Regions from separate parts of the Flexivirga oryzae genome, predicted to be linked through region 2. Evidence: riboswitches for the same ligand, from Rfam matches in the RefSeq annotation. Region 2 holds a riboswitch; the other holds the start of a gene.
The links. A riboswitch is a leader RNA that binds a small molecule or an ion and turns the genes downstream of it on or off. The one in region 2 is predicted to bind fluoride.
Positions count from the first base shown of each region.

Region 1: another riboswitch for fluoride. It lies ahead of FHU39_RS10350 (MutS-related protein); the one in region 2 lies ahead of FHU39_RS11680 (universal stress protein).

Region 1 covers NZ_JACHVQ010000001.1:2,196,414-2,205,268, forward strand. Annotated here, with positions in the region: gene FHU39_RS10330 (hypothetical protein) at 1-617, opposite strand, end outside; gene FHU39_RS10335 (hypothetical protein) at 1,307-1,495, opposite strand; gene FHU39_RS10340 (phosphatase PAP2 family protein) at 1,823-2,455, opposite strand; gene FHU39_RS24980 (MFS transporter) at 2,653-3,885, shown strand; fluoride riboswitch at 4,288-4,361, shown strand; gene FHU39_RS10350 (MutS-related protein) at 4,487-5,914, shown strand; gene FHU39_RS10355 (MutS-related protein) at 5,926-7,533, shown strand; gene eno (phosphopyruvate hydratase) at 7,530-8,810, shown strand; gene FHU39_RS10365 (histidine phosphatase family protein) at 8,838-8,855, opposite strand, start outside.
Region 2 covers NZ_JACHVQ010000001.1:2,468,007-2,476,861, forward strand. Annotated here, with positions in the region: gene FHU39_RS11650 (MBL fold metallo-hydrolase) at 1-214, shown strand, start outside; gene FHU39_RS11655 (citrate synthase) at 239-1,399, shown strand; gene FHU39_RS11660 (citrate/2-methylcitrate synthase) at 1,357-2,517, opposite strand; gene FHU39_RS11665 (GNAT family N-acetyltransferase) at 2,587-4,956, opposite strand; gene FHU39_RS11670 (NAD(P)/FAD-dependent oxidoreductase) at 5,245-6,342, shown strand; gene lipB (lipoyl(octanoyl) transferase LipB) at 6,339-7,001, opposite strand; fluoride riboswitch at 7,049-7,122, shown strand; gene FHU39_RS11680 (universal stress protein) at 7,179-7,715, shown strand; gene FHU39_RS11685 (fluoride efflux transporter FluC) at 7,706-8,146, shown strand; gene FHU39_RS11690 (fluoride efflux transporter FluC) at 8,143-8,520, shown strand; gene FHU39_RS11695 (gamma-aminobutyraldehyde dehydrogenase) at 8,772-8,855, opposite strand, start outside.

The sequences.
Region 1 (8,855 bases), 270 kb from region 2:
GACCGTCGCGTGCCCCGGTCGCTGTGGTCGAGGAGGTCGCCCAGCTGCTGGAGCCGGGTCTCGGTGCGTGCGAGCACGTCGGTGGCGACGCTGAGGCCCTGGTCGACGCTGACTCGTGAGCCGAGCGTCGTGTCCGCGTTCATCCGCTGCGAGGCGATGTGCTTGACCGCCGTGAGGTGCCCGGCGGCGGCCGCCGCAGCGGGTTGTGCCATCTCGAGCAGGTCGCTGACCCCGTCCAGCCGTGCCCGGGTTCGACTGGCGAGCTTCATGTCGTCTGTCGATGCTGCGGCAAGGTCGACCGTGTCGAGGGCCTCCTTGACCCGGTCGACCCGGTGGGTGGCGTGCTCCAGGTAGGCACCGAGGTCGGTTCCGATTGCCTCGGTGAGGGCGCATCGGCCGGCCAGTTGTTCCATCTGCTGTGCGACGTTGCGCATGTACCCCGAGGCCATGGGTTCGTCGACGACGTGGGTCTTCGCTGCATCCGCGGTCGCGTCGTCCAAGAGCCGCCGGACCGACCGCGCCGCATCGCGCAGTTCTTCGATGAGACCGATGGCGGCGAGTAGGTCGCGGTGGATGCCGTGCAACTCGTCGCTCGCCACGTCGAGATCGCTGCTCATTGCGGGTCCTCGTCGTCGCCGCAGTCGGCGAGCTCGTCCAGGAAGCTCCTCAGGAGGCCACTGAGCTCGTCATCGGCGGCCTGGAGGTGATCCCGCATCCGTGCGGTGTCAGAGGGGGTCTCGCCGCTGCACACGTCGATGTTCTCCGCTCGGGCTCGTGGCCCGCCGGCTGCGGGCTCCTCGCTCCCCAAGGTCAGATCCCGTGCTCTGGCGGTCACCCCTGCCCGTCGAGTCAGCGGTCCTCACCGTCAACCTTCGGTGTCACCGGCAGCGGCGGGCAGTTTTCGCGCTCGTCGAGAACGATCCGGATCCGTCCAGACTCCGACCGGCCCCGGGTGGCTCGAATCCCGCGGAGATCGGTCGTGTCGCAGAAACTCGTTCCACGAAGGCAGCCCACCGCCGCTGCGTCCCTTCTGCATTGCGGCCCACTCGGCCGGTGTCGGCCGAGGTGAGCCTCTGACGGTCAGCCGCGTCGGGTCGAGCGGGCTGAGGAGGCCAGGCGAACGCGGGGTCGGTACGGGGTTGCGCCGAGCCGACTGATTACCGCGTCGTACTCCGGGGCCTGCGCGTTGGGTGCACCGTCTGTGTCTGCGCTGTTCGGCATGGATCGCTCGTCTGTGGTCGCCGTGAGGCGGGTCGGCCTTGGTCATCTCCCTACGACGGTCTTGGCGGCTGCGGCGGTCAACCGGTCAGGCAGCGTCCGACGCCGAGTCGTCGCTGCGGCCGATCACGGGTGCGAGGGAGGGCAGGACTCGTGCCTGCAGCTTCGACAACGGGAGCGACCCCGGTGGCTGTTTTCCGGGCGCGGACCCGAGAAACGACTCGAAATTGAGGACCTCCTCCACGAGCTGCACCAGATAGGGATCCGCTCCCGTCACGCCCGCAACACTCCCCTGCTGGCCCTCGCCCGTGAGTCGCCGCCCGCGGTCCTGGCCGACCTGCTCGGTATCGGCACCAGCACTGCAGACCGCTGGCGACAGTGGGCCGGCGGCACCTCGGCTGCCTACGAGGTGCCGTCACACCGATGACAGGCTCTGCCGAACGTGATGCCCGCAGACGCCTCACGAACTGCTGTAGCCCCCGATACCCGAGTACGTCGCCGCGAAAGGAAACACCGTGCAAAGCCGGGCTCAGCTTTGCCCCGGCCTGGAGTTCGTGGGCAGCACATTGCTGTCAGCTGTGGTGCGTGATCCCTTTCGGCGTCCTCAGCCGGCGCCGCGGGTGGACAGCAGCCCATGCAAGGATCCGCGGCGTGCTCTGCCGACGACCCGTTGCAGGAGACGAGACAGCAGCGGGCTCGTGATCAGTACGACGACCACAGCGACGACCATGGCGGCGATGACGTCGTGCGGGTAGTGCGCGCCGACATATACCCGGCTGATGGCTTCGAGGATCGCCAGTAGTGCGGCGATGACGCCGAGTCGTCGGTTCACGAAGAAGAGGGCGACCGCGACAGCGGCAGCGAACGTGGTGTGTCCGCTCGGCATGGCGTAATCCGTTGGTGCAGGGCACGTTTCGACGATGAACGCGTGCGGTACAGAGCGGCAGGGGCGCAGCTCGCCGATCTGGTTCTTGATCACTTCGGTCACCAGGAATGCCAGTGCGACACCGATTGGTGCGACCAGGGCCGCCGTCATTTTCCGGTCCCCGTGCGGGCGGGAAATCCACCAGCCCACCAGCAGCAGGATGACGAACAGGCCGATGCTGTAGGTGGTCCAGGCTTCCGCGGCCGCGTTGAGCCAGTGGGTGTGCCGCGCGAACTGGGTGACGTCCCGGAAAAGCGACCCGTCGATGCGCGCCCCGTCGTACGTCGACATCGTCAGCGCCTCCGAAAACATGGGGTAGCTGTGGCCTTTCGTTCGGTGCGCCCTGGCTGGGCACGTCGAGCCGCCAGCTAATCCTTTCCTGGCTGAGAGGGTCCTGAGAGCTCGTGGTGACCGGCTGCGGTGCGCATGGCGACGTTGCACCGTTCCCGGGTCGGGAGCGTTACTTTCGAACCGGCGGCGTGCGATCGTGCGCCGCATGGAGTGCGGAGGTGCCCACCGTGCAGGATCCCGCCGATCCGCCGATCCCTATTCGTTCGCATCCGGTGCTGGCTCGGCGCGCCGCGTTGCGGTTCGTGCTGCTGATCGGGGTCGTCAGCGCCTTCTCCGACATGACGCACGAGGGCGCCCGCAGCATCACCAGTCCCTTCCTCGGATCGCTGGGGGCCAGCGGCCTGGTCGTTTCGGTCGTCGCCGGGGGCGGCGAGTTACTCGGCTATGGGTTGCGTTGGTTCGCTGGGCGGGCGGCCGATCGCACGGGCAGGTATTGGGCGATCGCGTTCTTTGGGTACACCCTGCAGATGGCCGTGGTGCCGTTGCTCGCAGTATCCGGCAACTGGCCGGTCGCCGCGGCCCTGATCGTCACCGAACGGGTCGGGCGGGCGATCCGCATCCCGACCCGGGACGCGATGACCGCACATGCGGCACACCGACTCGGCGGCGGCTGGGCGTTCGGCGTGCGCGAGGCGCTCGATGCCGGTGGCGCGATGGTCGGCCCGCTGGTGGTCAGCCTTGTCCTGTGGTTGCACGGAAGTGACCGGTCTGCCTTCGCCTGGCTCGGCATCCCCGCCGCACTGACCCTGCTCTCGTTGGTTTTCACCTGGCGGCAGTTCCCCAACCCCGCGGACCTGGAATCTGAGGCACCCGCCCCGCCGACCGACGGCGCGCCGCGCCCGCCGGCGTTCTGGCTCTACCTGGCCGCGATGGGTTTGATCGCGGTCGGCTACGCCGACTGGCCGCTGATCGCCTTGCATTTCAGCGAAGAGCGCATGGTCGGCTCCACGGTCGCACCGGTGTTGTATGCCGTGGCAATGGCCGCCGAAGCAGTGGCGGCACTGGTCCTGGGCAAGGCGTTCGACCGCGTCGGTCTGCGGTCCGTGCTCGTCGTGACGGTCCTAACCGCCGCATACGCACCGCTAGTCTTCCTCGGCAGCTTGCCGCTGGCGGTGATCGGGATCCTTGCCTGGGGTCTGGGTATGGCCGCGCAGGAGTCGATCATCAAGGCAGTGCTAACCACCATCGTGCCCGCTGACCGGCGCGCCTCGGCCTTCGGACTGTTCGACACCGGCTTCGGCGTCGCGTGGTTCGCCGGCAGCATCCTGCTCGGCGTGCTTTACGACACGTCCCTGGTGGCGCTGGCCGTGATTTCCGCCCTCGTCCAGCTCGCCGCCCTCCCATTGCTGGTGCTAACTCGCCGACGGTTGGCCGCAGCCGGAAATGGTTAGAAGTCCCCGGTCGACAAGACTCGCACGGGAGTGAATTACGTCCGCGAGAGAACGGATCACTGGGGTCGCCGATCTGCAATCCAACCGGGGTGACATTAAGGTCGACCTGATGCGGCCCGTAACCGGGTTGTCACGCTTGGCCGGAGGTTCGTTCGCTGCCCGGCGGAAACCATTTTGCGCGAGCTTCGAGCAGGTGAACACGAGATGTGTGAAGCGGCACCACGGCCGCTGGCCATTGATGCCTTTCTGCGCCTGCCTTTACACGCTGTCTGCATGGACTAGTAGCGCTATCGGCGTCATACAGGCACCGGCGACCGCGCACTCACGGCGAGCTGCATCGCCGTGTTGAGAGGAGACACGGCCGAGTGAGCGGTGGGTGCCACGCTGCAGTTCATGCATTACAGTGAAAGCGGCGATGGAGTCCGCCGGCGAAGTTTTCGCAAACCGCCCTCGTGGCTGATGGCACCTTCGATCGATACGAAGGTGAGCCACGCCCATGCTCCGCAATCGCTCTACGCTGCTTTATCCATTGCCGCCTGGCGCGGCTGAGCTTGATCGTCGCCCGCCCGAGGGCACCCTGAGCGATCTGAACTTGGACCAGGTGTTCGCGTCGATCTGCGCGGGTGCCGAGCAGTACCGCTTCGATGAGTTCTTCGAGTGCCCGAGTGACGATTTAGCCGTGGTCGGCCACCGGCATGCGGTTTTCAGCGATCTGGAAGCCGCTGCCACGGCGGATGTGATCCGGTCGTTCGTGACCGATGCAGCGGCCGTGCGTGACCGGCTGGCCGAGAAGCTGTATGACGCGTTGCAGGCAGACCGGTGGTTCCTAGGTGCGGTGTCGGCCCATTGCGCTGCGGTGGTCGCGGCGAGCGACGGCCTGGATGCGGCACCGGTGCATGCCGCCGGGCTGCTCGGGTTGCGGGACCGGTTGACCGAATACCGACGCAGCGCCGAGTTCGCGGCGCTGCGGGACGAAGCCGCGCGGCTGGAGCAGGGGCTGGACGACCTACGGTTCGTAGTCCACACTTACGCGGGCAAGATCGTCATCGCACCGCCTGGTGACGAACCGGATTTCGCCGGCTCGGTACTGGAGACGTTCGCGCGGTTCGCTGCCCCCGGCCGGATCGAGGATCAGGACCAGGGCCGGAGCGCGCACCAGCTGGATCGTGTCGAGTCGGCGGTGCTGCACCTGCTCGGCCAACTGTTCCCGACCCTGTTCACCGATGTTGCAGCCTTCCATCGCGCGCATGCCGGGTTCCTTCCCCAGTGGTGGCTGGACGCTGAACGCGAGGCAGCCTTCTACGTGCACTGGCTGGATTTCATGCGCGCGTTGAAGCCCGCCGGCGTGCGGTGGACACTGCCCCGGCTGTCTCGTGAGAATCGCGCCGAGCGGGTCATCGCCGGCTGCGATGTTGCACTGGCGAACCAGCACGCCACCGACGAACAGCGTTGTGTGACCAACGATCTCGAGTTGACCCCACCCGAGCAGATCCTGGCGATCTCCGGGCCGAACCAGGGCGGCAAGACCACCACCGCCCGTATGTTCGGGCAACTGCACTACCTGGCCTCCCTCGGGCTACCGGTGCCGGCCGCACAGGCGGCGTTGTTCCTGCCGGACGCGGTCTACACGCATTTCGAGCGGGCCGAGAGCATCGAAACCCTGGCGGGCAAGTTGGAGGACGAACTGCGCCGCGCCAAGACACTGTTAGAGAGCGCGACCGGCGACAGCGTCATCGTCTTCAACGAGACGTTCGGCTCGACCTCCCTGGCCGACGCCTACGTGCTGGGCGCGACGATCTTGCGGCAGGTGATCGACACCGGTGCCCTCGGCGTGTACGTGACCTTCGTGGACGGACTGACCCGATTGGACCGGCACGTGGTGAGCATGATGAGCACCACCGACCTCGACGACGACTCGGTGCGCACGTTCAAGGTGGTGCGCAAACGGGCGGACGGCAAGGTGCACGCGGCCGCGATCGCGCGCCGATATCAGCTGACGTATGACGACATTCGTCAGGCGGTCAGCTGATGCGCCCCCACTTGCTGTTTCCCGACCGGGACCTGGGCACGCCCGCTGAGAGCACGCCGCCGCTGCTGGCCGACCTGGTCGCTGATCTGGAGCTGCCCACCGTGCTAAGCGCGATGGCCGGCAAGGACGCGTTGACGTACGCGGTGTGTGCGCAGGTCCTGACCGCCACAGACACGACGCCGCAGATCGTGCGCTACCGGCAAGCGGTGCTGGCCGACGCGATCGCGCATGCTGGCGAGTTCGCAGAGCTGTACACGATCGCCACCGAGGCGATCGCTGATGAGAAGAAGATCTACCGCAGCACGCTCCGGCTGCGGCCGGAATCCACCCTGCGCCGGTCGGTGGAGGTCCTCAAACGACTGCTGGACGCGGTCGCCCGGGTGCGGCAGGTGACCGGTCCACTCGGCACGGCCGCCAGGTCGGACGCCGTGCGCGGCATGTGCGCCGTGCTGGCCGAGCAGCTCGATGACCCCTACTTGCACGAGGCCGGAGAGCAGGTGAGAGAGCTGGAACTGGCGCACGGCCTGCTGGTGTCGGCGCAGCTGGATCGAAACGATGCGGTGTCCAGGATGCGGCCGCTGCTGGCGCGCACGTCGGGCAACTGGCTGATCGGGCGGCGGCCGCGGCTGCGCAAACCTACGTTCTCCTACACGATCGCCGACCGCGACCAGGCAGGAATGGAAGCCTTCGCTGAGTTCCGCGACCGCAGCCTCACTCAGGTCTCCAACGCCGCCGACACCTCGGCAACACACATTCTGGGCTTCCTGACCTGTCTGCAACGCGAAGTGGCGTTCTACCTGGGCTGCGTCCGGTTGCAAGTAACCCTGCGCGAACTCCAGGTGCCGACCTGTTTCCCGGACGTCTGCGACAACGACGTCCGCGAGCTGAACGCGGTGGCGCTTCGCGATGTACCGCTCGCCTTGCAGAGCAAACACGCGCCGGTACCGGTGACGGTCGCTGCCAGCCGGGCACGCCTGGTGGTGCTCACCGGCGCCAACAGGGGTGGCAAGTCCACGACGCTGCGGGCGGTCGGGGTGGCCCAGCTGATGGCTCAGGCGGGCATGTTCGCGGCCGCCGCACAATTCCGGTTTGCCGTCTGCACAGGCATTTTCACCCACTTCAAGCGTGAGGAGGACACCGGCATGGAGCACGGGAAGTTCGACGAGGAACTGGAGCGGATGAGCAGGATCACCGGGACGGTGGCACCGGGCGGGATGCTGCTGGCGAATGAATCGTTCGCCTCCACCAACGAGCAGGAGGCCTCCGACGTCGGCTTCGATGTGCTCACGGCCCTGGTCGACAGCGGCGTGACTGTCCTGCTGGTGACGCACCTGTTCGCCCTGGCCAAGCAGCTGTTCGACAACTCACGTCCGTCGGTGTTCCTGCGGGCCGAACGCGGCGCAGGCGGTGAGCGCCCCTTCCAGTTGATCGAAGCGCCGCCGCTGCCCACCAGCTTCGGGGGCGACGTGTACCGCACGGTGTTCGGCACACCACTGGACAGCTCCTTAACCGGTGACGGTCCGGACACGGAACGTCAAGAACCGCAACCGGTTACATCCCGTCACGATCACTCAGATACCACCATTCCCCTAACGAACCCAGCGAAGAGGTCACGATGACAACGAACCAGGACTTGCGACTTACCGGTGTCAGCGCGGAGCAGATTCTGAACTCTCGCGGCCATCCCACTCTGCAGGTCGAGGTGATCACCGCCGACGGGCTGAGCTTCTTCGGCAGCGCACCCTCGGGCGCCTCGACTGGTGAGCACGAAGCGCGTGAACTGCGCGACGGCGGCACCGACTATCGCGGGCTCGGCGTCACCAAAGCAATGACGTTCGTCGACAGTCAGATCGAGCCGGTCCTGACCGACAGGGCCTGGACGACCCTGGATCAGATCGATGGCACACTCGCCGCATTGGACGGCACCGGAAATTTCGCGAAGATCGGCGCCAACACCGCGGTCGCGGTCTCCATCGCCTGCGCCCGCGCACTCGCGCACCAGCAACGAATCCCGTTGCACCAGTGGATATCCGAGCAGTTGGGAACGACCCCTGTGATGCCGGTGCCGCACTTCAACGTGGTCAACGGGGGCGCACACGCCGCCAACGATCTGGCGTTCCAGGAGTTCCTCATCGCCCCCGCCGGCGCGATGACCATCACGGATGCCATCCAGATGGGCGCGGAGATCTATGCGGCGCTGGAGGGCGAACTGCGGGCCCGGTTCGGGGCGGTCGGTGTCGGCGACGAGGGCGGGTTCGCCCCGGACACCGACGACGAGGCTCAGGTGCTGGACATCCTGGTCCGCAGCATCGAGCAAGGCGGCCTGACACCCGGGCTCAACGTCCGGCTGGCACTGGATGCCGCAGCGAATAGCTTTTATGACGGCAAGTACTACCGGCTGCACGGCCGCTGGCGGTCCGCCGACGACCTGCTGGAACGGTACGTCCACCTCGCGACCAACTACCCGATCTGGAGCATCGAGGACCCGTTCGACGAGTCGGACCGGGACGCGTGGCGCGACATCGTGGATCGGCTGGGCTCCACGGTGCAGATCCTGGGTGATGACATCTTCGTCACCGACGCGCAGCGCATCCGTGTCGGCGCCAAGGAGGGGATCGCGAACGCCGCACTGATCAAACCGAATCAGGTCGGCACGGTCACCCAGACGCTGGAGGCGTTACGGGCCGCGCAGGAGGTGGGATTCCGCACCATGGTGTCGCACCGGTCCGGGGAAACACTGGACACGTTCATCGCTGACCTGGCGGTCGGCGCCGGGACCGGCCAGCTCAAAGCGGGCGCGCCCGCCCGGGGTGAGCGGGTAGCCAAGTACAACCGGCTCACCCGGCTGCAGAAGTTGTATCCCGAGTTGCGGTATGCCCATTGGTGGACGGACTGAACAGCGATGACAGTCACTCAACGGGACTCAACTGTCGACTGCGGC
Region 2 (8,855 bases):
CGACATACCGCTGCGAGCGCGGTTCCACCCCGAAGAGGTGCCGTTCGCTCTCACCCTGGAGCAGCTGCGGGCGCTACGAGACCACGTCGACCGGGCGGCCGGCAAGGGCGTTCACCCCGGTGACCCGATGACCTTGTACGTCGGCAACCCGCCCTGGCCGATGCTGAAGCTGCTCGGACGCGGACTGCTGGCACGCGCCACCGGCCGCGGCTGAGACGACCTCGCTACCGTGGCGGTCATGGACGGCGACCTGATCACGACGGCGCAGGCGGCCGATCTGCTCGGCGTCCGGATCCCGACGATCTATTCGTACGTCAGCCGGGGGTTGCTGCACCCGGCCGACGTCGCACGCAGCCGGCACGACGGTTCGGTCTTCCCGCGCGGCGACGTCATCGCCCTGGTCGAAGCGCGCCGTCGCCCGCGACGCGGTCATTTCGAGATGACCATCGAAACGGCAGTCACCAGCGTCGAGCCGTCCGGTGTCCTGCTCTACCGAGGTCTGGACGTCGCCGAACTCGCGACCACCCACCCGTTCGAGGAAGTCGCCGAGATCGTGTGGGGCGGTGCCGACGACGGGTGCGACTGGCCGACGCCCGAGCTCGCGCCTCCTCCGCCCGGCCGGACCCCGCGTGACCTCATCCTCTGGGCGATCGCCGAAACGGCCGTGACCGACCACGCACGGAACGACCTGTCATCCGGACATTTTCGCGACGCGGGTCGGCGCAGCATCCGTGCCGCGGCTGCATCCCTGGCCTCGGTGAACCGGGGCTCGACAATCGGCCGGATCGCCGAGATCGTCGGCGGTGCACTCGCCGCTCGCGCGCCGGCCGGGGCCACGGTGGACGCCCTCGATGTCGCGCTCGGACTCCTCGCCGACCACGAACTGGCCACGTCGACCCTCGCCGCACGGGCCGCTGCCAGCACCGGCGCCGACCCGTACGCCGTGCTGACCGCCGGGGTCGCTGCGCTCGGCGGTGTGCGGCACGGCAGCGCATCGGGTGCGGCATACGACGTGCTGCGCACGGTGCTCGAGGGTGGAACGTTGCCGGCGGAGGTCGTCGCCGGCTTCGGCCACACCGTGTACGCCGACACCGACCCGCGAGCGATCGTGCTGCTCGACCGGGTCGCCGGGATCGACGACGGGGTCGCCGCCGCGACGGACCGGCTCGCGCTCCACCTGCGTCGCCTGTCGGGCCTGGCACCCAACGTCGACCTCGGGCTGGCGGCGCTCAGCCTGGCGTGCGACCTGCCCCGCCATACCGGGGAGGTGGTCTTCACCATCGCGAGGCTGGCCGGCTTCGTCGCACACGGCATCGAGGAGCAGGGCCACCCGTTGCGCTTCCGCGCCCGGGCGACCTACACCGGCGCCGCGTCGCGGTCGACTTCCGGCCCGACGTAGCGGGACGACGGACGGATGATCTTGCGGTCGCCGCTCTGCTCCAGCACGTGCGCCGTCCAGCCGACCACCCTGCTGCATGCGAAGGTCGGGGTGAACATCTCCCGAGGTATGCCGCATGCCTGCATGACCACACCCGCGTAGTACTCGACGTTGGCTCGCAGCACCCGATCCGGTTTGGTCTCGGTGAGCACCCGGACGACCTCCTCCTCCACCCGCACCGCGAGTTCGGCGGTCGGCCCGCCCAGGCCGATCGCGGTCTCCTTCAACAGTTCCGAGCGCGGGTCGGTCCCCCGGTAGACCGCGTGACCGAAACCCATGACGCGATTGCCGGAGGCCAGCTGGTCACGCGCCCACTGCGCCGCCCGGTCGGCACTGCCGATCTGGTCGAGCGCGTCCAGCGCCCGGCTGGGCGCGCCGCCGTGCAACGGCCCGGACAGCGAGCCGATGCCCGCGACGAGGCACGCGGTGAGGTCGGCGCCGGTCGACGCGACCGTCCGTGCCGTGAATGTCGAGTTGTTGAAGCCGTGGTCGATGGTCAGGATCAGGTAGCGGGTCAGCGCCGCGACCTGCTCCGGTGCCGGCTCGGCCCCGGTGACCAGCCACAGGTAGTTGCCGACGTGACCGAGCTCCGGGCGGGGCCGGCGCGGCTGCACACCGCGCGCGAGCGCGTCCGCCGTCGCGACCAGCCACGGCACCACCGCGGCGCTGCCGATCGCAGCCGCTTCCTTCGTCGATTCGTCGCTGTCCCAGAGCGGTCTGTCGCCGACGAGGGAGCCGTATGCCGACAGCGCCGTCCGTAGGGTGACCAGTGGGTCGTCGCCGCCGGATGCCCGCATGACGGCGAGCAGGGCGGCGGCAACGTCCTCCGGGACGGTCGCAACTCGTGCGGTCAGCTCCTGCCACGCCTGCAGTTGCCCGGCGTCGGGGAGCTCACCGCGGATGAGCAGATGCCAGACCTCCTCGAACGAGCGCTCACGGGCGAGCCGGGTCGCGTCGTACTGGCGGTAGTGGAAGAACCCCTCCGTGCCGCGGACGTCGCCGATCGTGGTGTCGGCGACGATCACCCCGGCGAGTCCGGGTGGCGCGATCAGGGGTGCGGCGGTCGTTTCGCTGTCCATGGGCTCAGCGTCCGATTACCGCACCCAGGGGTCAATGTGGATCGCGTCCACATTGGACGGCGCCGGCCCCTACCGGACGTCCTCGACGTTGAGCGTGACGGGCTGGTCGCGGTATGCCTTGCGGTGGTGCAGGGCGGCGAGTTTGGCGTAGGCGCGGTGCTTCGGGTTGCGCTCCCCGGCATACTGCAGCGGGTCGACGACCCGGCCGGCCGCGGCGAGGCGACGGACCCGCTTCGCGGCCTCACCTCCGAGGGTCTGCTCGACGAACTTCGCGGGCAGCGTCGTGTAGAGCAGCTCGCCGTCGAGATCGGGTGCAACGACCGGCTTTTCGTCGATCAGGTCCGCGACCAGCTGCTCGGCGACGTTGGCGCCCGATGCGGTCGCGTAGTAGCAGTTGCGGCCGTAGCGCGGGTTGATCTCGAAGAACACCACGCGCCCGTCCCGCGGGTCACGGATCCCGTCGAGGTTGGCGAAGCCGTGGTAGTCGGCCTCCACCAGGATCTTCGAGCCGAGCGCGATCGCGTCGTCCATCGGCGTCACGACCTGCACGTCGGGGATGCCGAGGTATGCCGGTCGTGGATCCTGCATCAGCACCTGGGACGCCCGCGCGAGCGTGATGCGGCCGTCGGCGGCGCGGTAGAGCGTCACCGAGATCAGATCGGTGCCGGGGATGAACTCCTGGGCGAGCAGCTGGCCGTCATACCCGGCGGCTTCGAACTGATCGAGCAGCGTGTCCAACTGGGTCTGGTCGGCGACCTGGTAGAGCTTCTTCTTGCCCGGCATCCGCAGCGACGCGTAGTGCCCGGAGTCGGCGGGCTTGACGATCAGCGGCCACGGCAGGTCGGCGACGTCCGAGCTCGGGCGCCCGTCCGCGAAGTCGAGCACGACGGTGCGCGGCGTCGGCACTCCCGCTGCCGCGCACAGCTGGTTGAAGACGTTCTTGTCGGAGACCCGGTGCAGCATCTCGGGTGACTCGTGCGGGACCAGGACGTTCTTGCCGAGCGTGGCCCGCTTGGCCGACAGCGCCTGGACCAGCCCGTCGTGGTTGGTCAGCGGAATCACTGTCAGCTCAGGGTTTTCGGTCGCGACCTTGCGGATCTCGCGCAACACGAGGTCGACGTTGTGCACGCCGTCCGGGCCGACCTCGCGCACGTGCGGGATGATCGACGAGTCGGCGATCGCACCCGTGGTGAACGGGACGACGGCGACGCTGGTCAGGCCGTAACGCTCGTGGAACGCACGGGCCAGTGCGTAACCGGACAGGGTGAAGTCGAGCACGACCGGCAGCACATTCGGCGCGGCGGCCGGCGGCTGTGGCGCCCGGGTGACGGCGCCGGCGAGCTTGCTGGTCGCGACGTCGGCGAGCCCGACCGCGTCCGACTTCGACCGCGGCACACCGGCGATGATCGCCCGCGCGGTCTGCTTGGCACGACCGACGCCCGCGAGCGCGGTGCGCTGGGCGTGGTAGGCACGCAGCACGTTCGGGCGCAGCACGACGTCCCACGGGCCGGGCGCGTCGATCATGCCCTTCTTGGCGAAGGCGAGCTTGAACTCGTTGAGGGTGTCCAGGTAGGGCGAGCGGTCCGAGCCGCAGCCGAGGAAGTCGAAGTAGGTCGCGCCCTCGGCCTTCGTGGTGCGCATCGTGCCCCACGCCATCAGGTACGCGGCCAGCAGTTTGCGTGCCTCGGCGGACGACGCCGCGAAGTAGTAGTCGACCTCGCCGTCATACACCGTCACCAGCGCCCAGGACACGACCGTGCCCCGGTGCCGCACGGTGTAGAGGCGGCAGACGTCCGGGCCGAGCTGCCGCAGCATCTCGTAGTAGAACGCCGGCGGTCGCAGCACGAAGTCGCCACGGCGCCCGGTCTCCTCGAAGATCGGGTAGATGACGTCGGCGAACTCCTGCTCGCTGATCGCCGTGTCGTCGGTGAAGACGAGCTCGTCGTTCTTCATCGCCTTGCGGATGTTGCGGCGGCCGCTCTGCGACATCTCGGCGAGCAGCTGGTCCTCGTCCTTGGTCAGGTCGAGCACGATCGTGCGGTCGTAGAAGATCGCGATCAGCGGGTCGACCAGGTCGTCTCCCGGGTGCACCGTGTGCAACCGCAGCACGGCGGCGCTCGGCCGCTCACTGCGGATGTATGCCGACAGGGCGTCGCGCACCGCGCGCTCCCGCTCGGGGCTGCGGTCCTCGGCCAGCCAGATCGGCCCGTGCTTGGCCCACAGCTGCTCCAGGAACCGCCCCGCGAACGACGTCAGGCTGATCGCGGCCAGCGGGGTGTCGCCGTCGTCGACGACCAGGTAGCGCCAGTGCTCCCGGCCGGGTAGGACATCGTCATACCTCGCCCATTCGGGCGACTGCTCGACAGGCACGGTCCTGCCTGCCTGGTGGACCGTGTCGAGGAACTCGGTGGCGGTGCATGCGCGGACGGACAGCGTCACAAATCTGGCTTTCGTGGGAGGTTCTCTTCGGAGCCCACAGCTTACGGTGTATGCCGCTCCCGCCCCGGCGGGCGCGTCGGGTGTCGGGCGGCCCGGCCCCGGGCGTACCGGAGTCCCCCCAGTGGCGACCTACGAGCGGGTATCCGCCGATTTCCGTGCACGGGTCCCCACTGGGGAGGGCTATGACCGGGAATCCGGGCTCCCCGCGTACCGGAGTCCCCCCAGGGGAGACCTACGAGCGCCATAATCCCTCGCAGCACCCGTTCGTCCGCGGAAGGAACAGCGCCTATGTCAGTCGTCGTGATCGGTGGCGGTGTGGTCGGCGCATCGGCCGCCTATCAGCTCGCCCGGGACGGCATCGACGTCACGCTCGTCGACGCAGAATTCGACGGACGTGCCACCTCGGCCGGCGCCGGGATCATCTCGCCGTGGTCGTCCCGCGAGGAGGATGCCGACTGGTATCGGATCGCAGCGGCGGGCGCCGAGTACTACACCGAGTTGCGGCGTCACCTGCAGGACGACGGGCAGCCCGACTTCGGGTACCGACAGGTCGGCGCGCTGCGGCTGACCACCGACGACGACGTCGACGCGGCGTTCGCGACGGTGCGACGGCGCGCGGCCGAATCGGCGATCGCGGGCCCGGTCGAGGTGCTCGACGGGCCGGCCGCACGCGCGCTGCATCCGCTGCTGCACCACGACGGCCCGGTGATCCACGTACCCGGCGCCGCCCGCCTCGACGGACGCAGGCTCAGGGATGCGCTCTGGTCCGCCGCACGTCGACGCGGTGCGCGGATCGTCACCGGACGCGCGACCATCCTGGCCGGCGACAGCGTCGAAGGCGTCGAGGTCGACGGTGCCGCGATCGGCGCCGACGTCGTGATCGACGCGTCGGGCGCCTGGTCACCGCGACTGCTCGAGCCGCTCGGGCTGCACCCACCGGTGACGCCGATGCGCGGGCAGATCGTGCACCTCGACCTGCCCGGCACCGACACCTCGGACTGGCCGATGCTGCTGCCGAGGTCCGACCACTACCTGCTCAGCTTCGACGACCGGGTCGTCGTCGGCGCCACCCGGGAAGCGGGCGCCGGCTTCGACTACCGGCTCACCGCAGCCGGGCTGCACGAGGTGTTCACCGAAGCACTCAAGGTTGCGCCGGGCTTGGCGGATGCCGGTTTCCTGGAGGCCCGCATCGGGTTCCGGCCGGTCGGTCCGGACATCAGGCCGTTGCTCGGGACGACGGAGCTACCCGGACTGGTCATCGCGAACGGCCTGGGCGCGTCCGGCCTCACCATGGGGCCGTATGTCGGGTCCGTCGCGGCTGCGCTGGCCGCAGGCCGCGACCCGGGGATCGAGCTGGCGCCATACGACCCGCTGCGCGACGGCTAACGCAGGATGTCGGGCAGGCGCTTCTCGATGTAGGGCAGCACCTCCTGCACGGTCACGTCGCGGCCCAGCTCTTGGCTGATCGACGTCACACCGGCATCCGAAATACCGCACGGCACAATGATATTCGCCCACGACAGGTCGCAATTGCAGTTGAGTGCGAAGCCGTGCATGGCCACGTCGTGACTCACCCGGACCCCGATCTGGCCGAGCTTGCGCTCGGGCTTGCCGTCGCCGGCGGGCAGCCAGACACCGCTGCGGCCCTCGACACGGACCGTTCCTTGCAGCCCGACGTCCGAGCAGACGTCCATCATCAACTGCTCCAGGCGACGCACATGGCCGACGACGTCCAGTGGGACGGGCAGATGCACGATCGGGTAGCCGGTCAGCTGCCCCGGGCCGTGCCAGGTGATCCGGCCGCCACGGTCCACGTCGACGACCGGTGAACCGTCGGTCGGCCGGTCGTACCAGGCGGTCCGCTTGCCCGCGGTGTAGACCCGCTGATGCTCCAGGAGCAACGTGGTGTCCTCCTGCTCACCGCTCACCACCCGCGCGTGCACCTCGCGCTGCAGGTCCCACGCTTGCTGGTAGTCGACGAAGTCCGGGTCGAACCCGACGTGCTCGATGCGCATGACGGCAACGCTACGCCGATCCGACGGCAGCGGGTCGGCCACCCGGTTACCACGAGGTAGCGCGGGTGTCCCTTATGGTGGTGCCGGGCGATGGATCCCGCCCGGACCTCCGCGGTCCGAACCGCAACCTGCTGATGGTTCCTACCACGTCGATGTCGACGGGTAGGTCGTGCTGCCCGTCACCGGAGTCCGGAGAGAGTCAGACGAATGTCGCCACAGCCTCCCCAGCCCAGTCCCGACCGGTTGGTCGACTTCCACGCCCACCCGATCGTCGTCGGCGTCATGCCGAACCAGCCGCCACTCGTCGCCCTCACGGCGGTGACCCTGGCTCGTGCGGTCGGCGCGCCCTCGGTGCACTTCGGGTATGCCGACCAGACCCGCTACGTCGTCGAGGAACACCCGGACGGCAACGTGCGACACGCACCGATCGACCCGGACGACGCCGACGAACAGTGGCAGGTCACCGCCGAAACCATCACCGACCAGATTCGCGACGCCCTCGGCGAAGACGGCGTCCCGTGGCATTTCCACTACCTCGCGGGACGCCCGGACCGCGCACTCACCCACCTGGCCCGCGCGGTGGATGCGGCGGGGTTCGTGGTCGGGACACGGCTCAGCAAGCACCCGATGCGCGAGTTCCTCAGCGGGTCGGTCTCGGTCCGGCTGGCCCACCACCAGCACCGCCCGGTCATCGTGGTGCCGCTCCAGGTCGTCGACTGGTCGGACGGGCTGCCGTGGCATTGACGTCGACCCGCCGCCGAGCCTCCATCCACGCGCACCGCGACCCGGTGCTGCTGGGTGTCGTCTTCCTCGGCGGCGCCGTGGGCACCGCCATCCGATCGCTTCTCGGCGACGCCTTCGCCGGGCCCTCCGGCACGTGGCCGTGGACCACGCTGTCGATCAACCTGACCGGCGCGTTCCTGCTCGGGCTACTGCTCGAGGGTCTGGTGCGCTCGGGCGAGGACACCGGGGGTCGCCGGCTGGTGCGCCTGGGCGTCGGCACCGGTGTGATGGGCGGCTACACGACATACAGCACGTTCATGGTGGAAACCACGGACCTGCCCTGGCCGATGGCGACCGGGTATGTCGTGGCCACCGTCGTGCTGGGAGCGCTCCTCGCGTGGGCGGGCATCCGGGCCGCGAAGGCGTTCGTCCCGATCGGCGGAACCGCATGACAACGCTGCTGATCGCGGCCTGCGGCGGAGTCGGCGCGGTGAGCCGCTTCGTGGTCGACGCCGAGGTCCGGCGCCGGGTGCGTGGCTCGTTCCCCGCCGGCACGTTCGTGATCAACGTGGTCGGCTCGTTCCTACTCGGCGTCCTCACCGGTGCGCTGACCCACCACGCCGGCTGGCTCTCACCGACCGCGAAGGCGGCGCTCGGCACCGGCTTCTGCGGGGGCTTCACGACCTTCAGCACCGCGTCCGTGGAGACCGCGCGGCTCTGGCTGACCCGTGGCAGGGCGGACAGCGGGCGGTACGCCGTGGCGACCGTCGTCGTCTCGCTGCTCGCGGCCTTCCTCGGCCTCGCCCTGGGCGCTGCGGTCGCCTGACCCGCACGCCGGCGCCTGACCCGCACGCCGGCGCCTGACCCGCACCCGGCGCCATCGCGTAACGCGCCCCACGCCGGCGCCATCGCGTAACGCGCCCCACCCCATCACCGACAGGCCCACAAAACACCGAGAGGCTCAGTAATTCAGGGCCTTTCGCGCCTGAATTGGTGAGCCTGTCGGTCGTTGGTGAGCCTGTCGGTCGTTGGTGAGCCTGTCGGTTGGTGGGTCGTCGTCGTGATCTTTGCGAGTCGTCAGCTGTCGATGTTGGCCATCACGTGCTTCACGCGCGTGTAGTCCTCGAAGCCGTAGAGCGACAGGTCCTTGCCGTAGCCGCT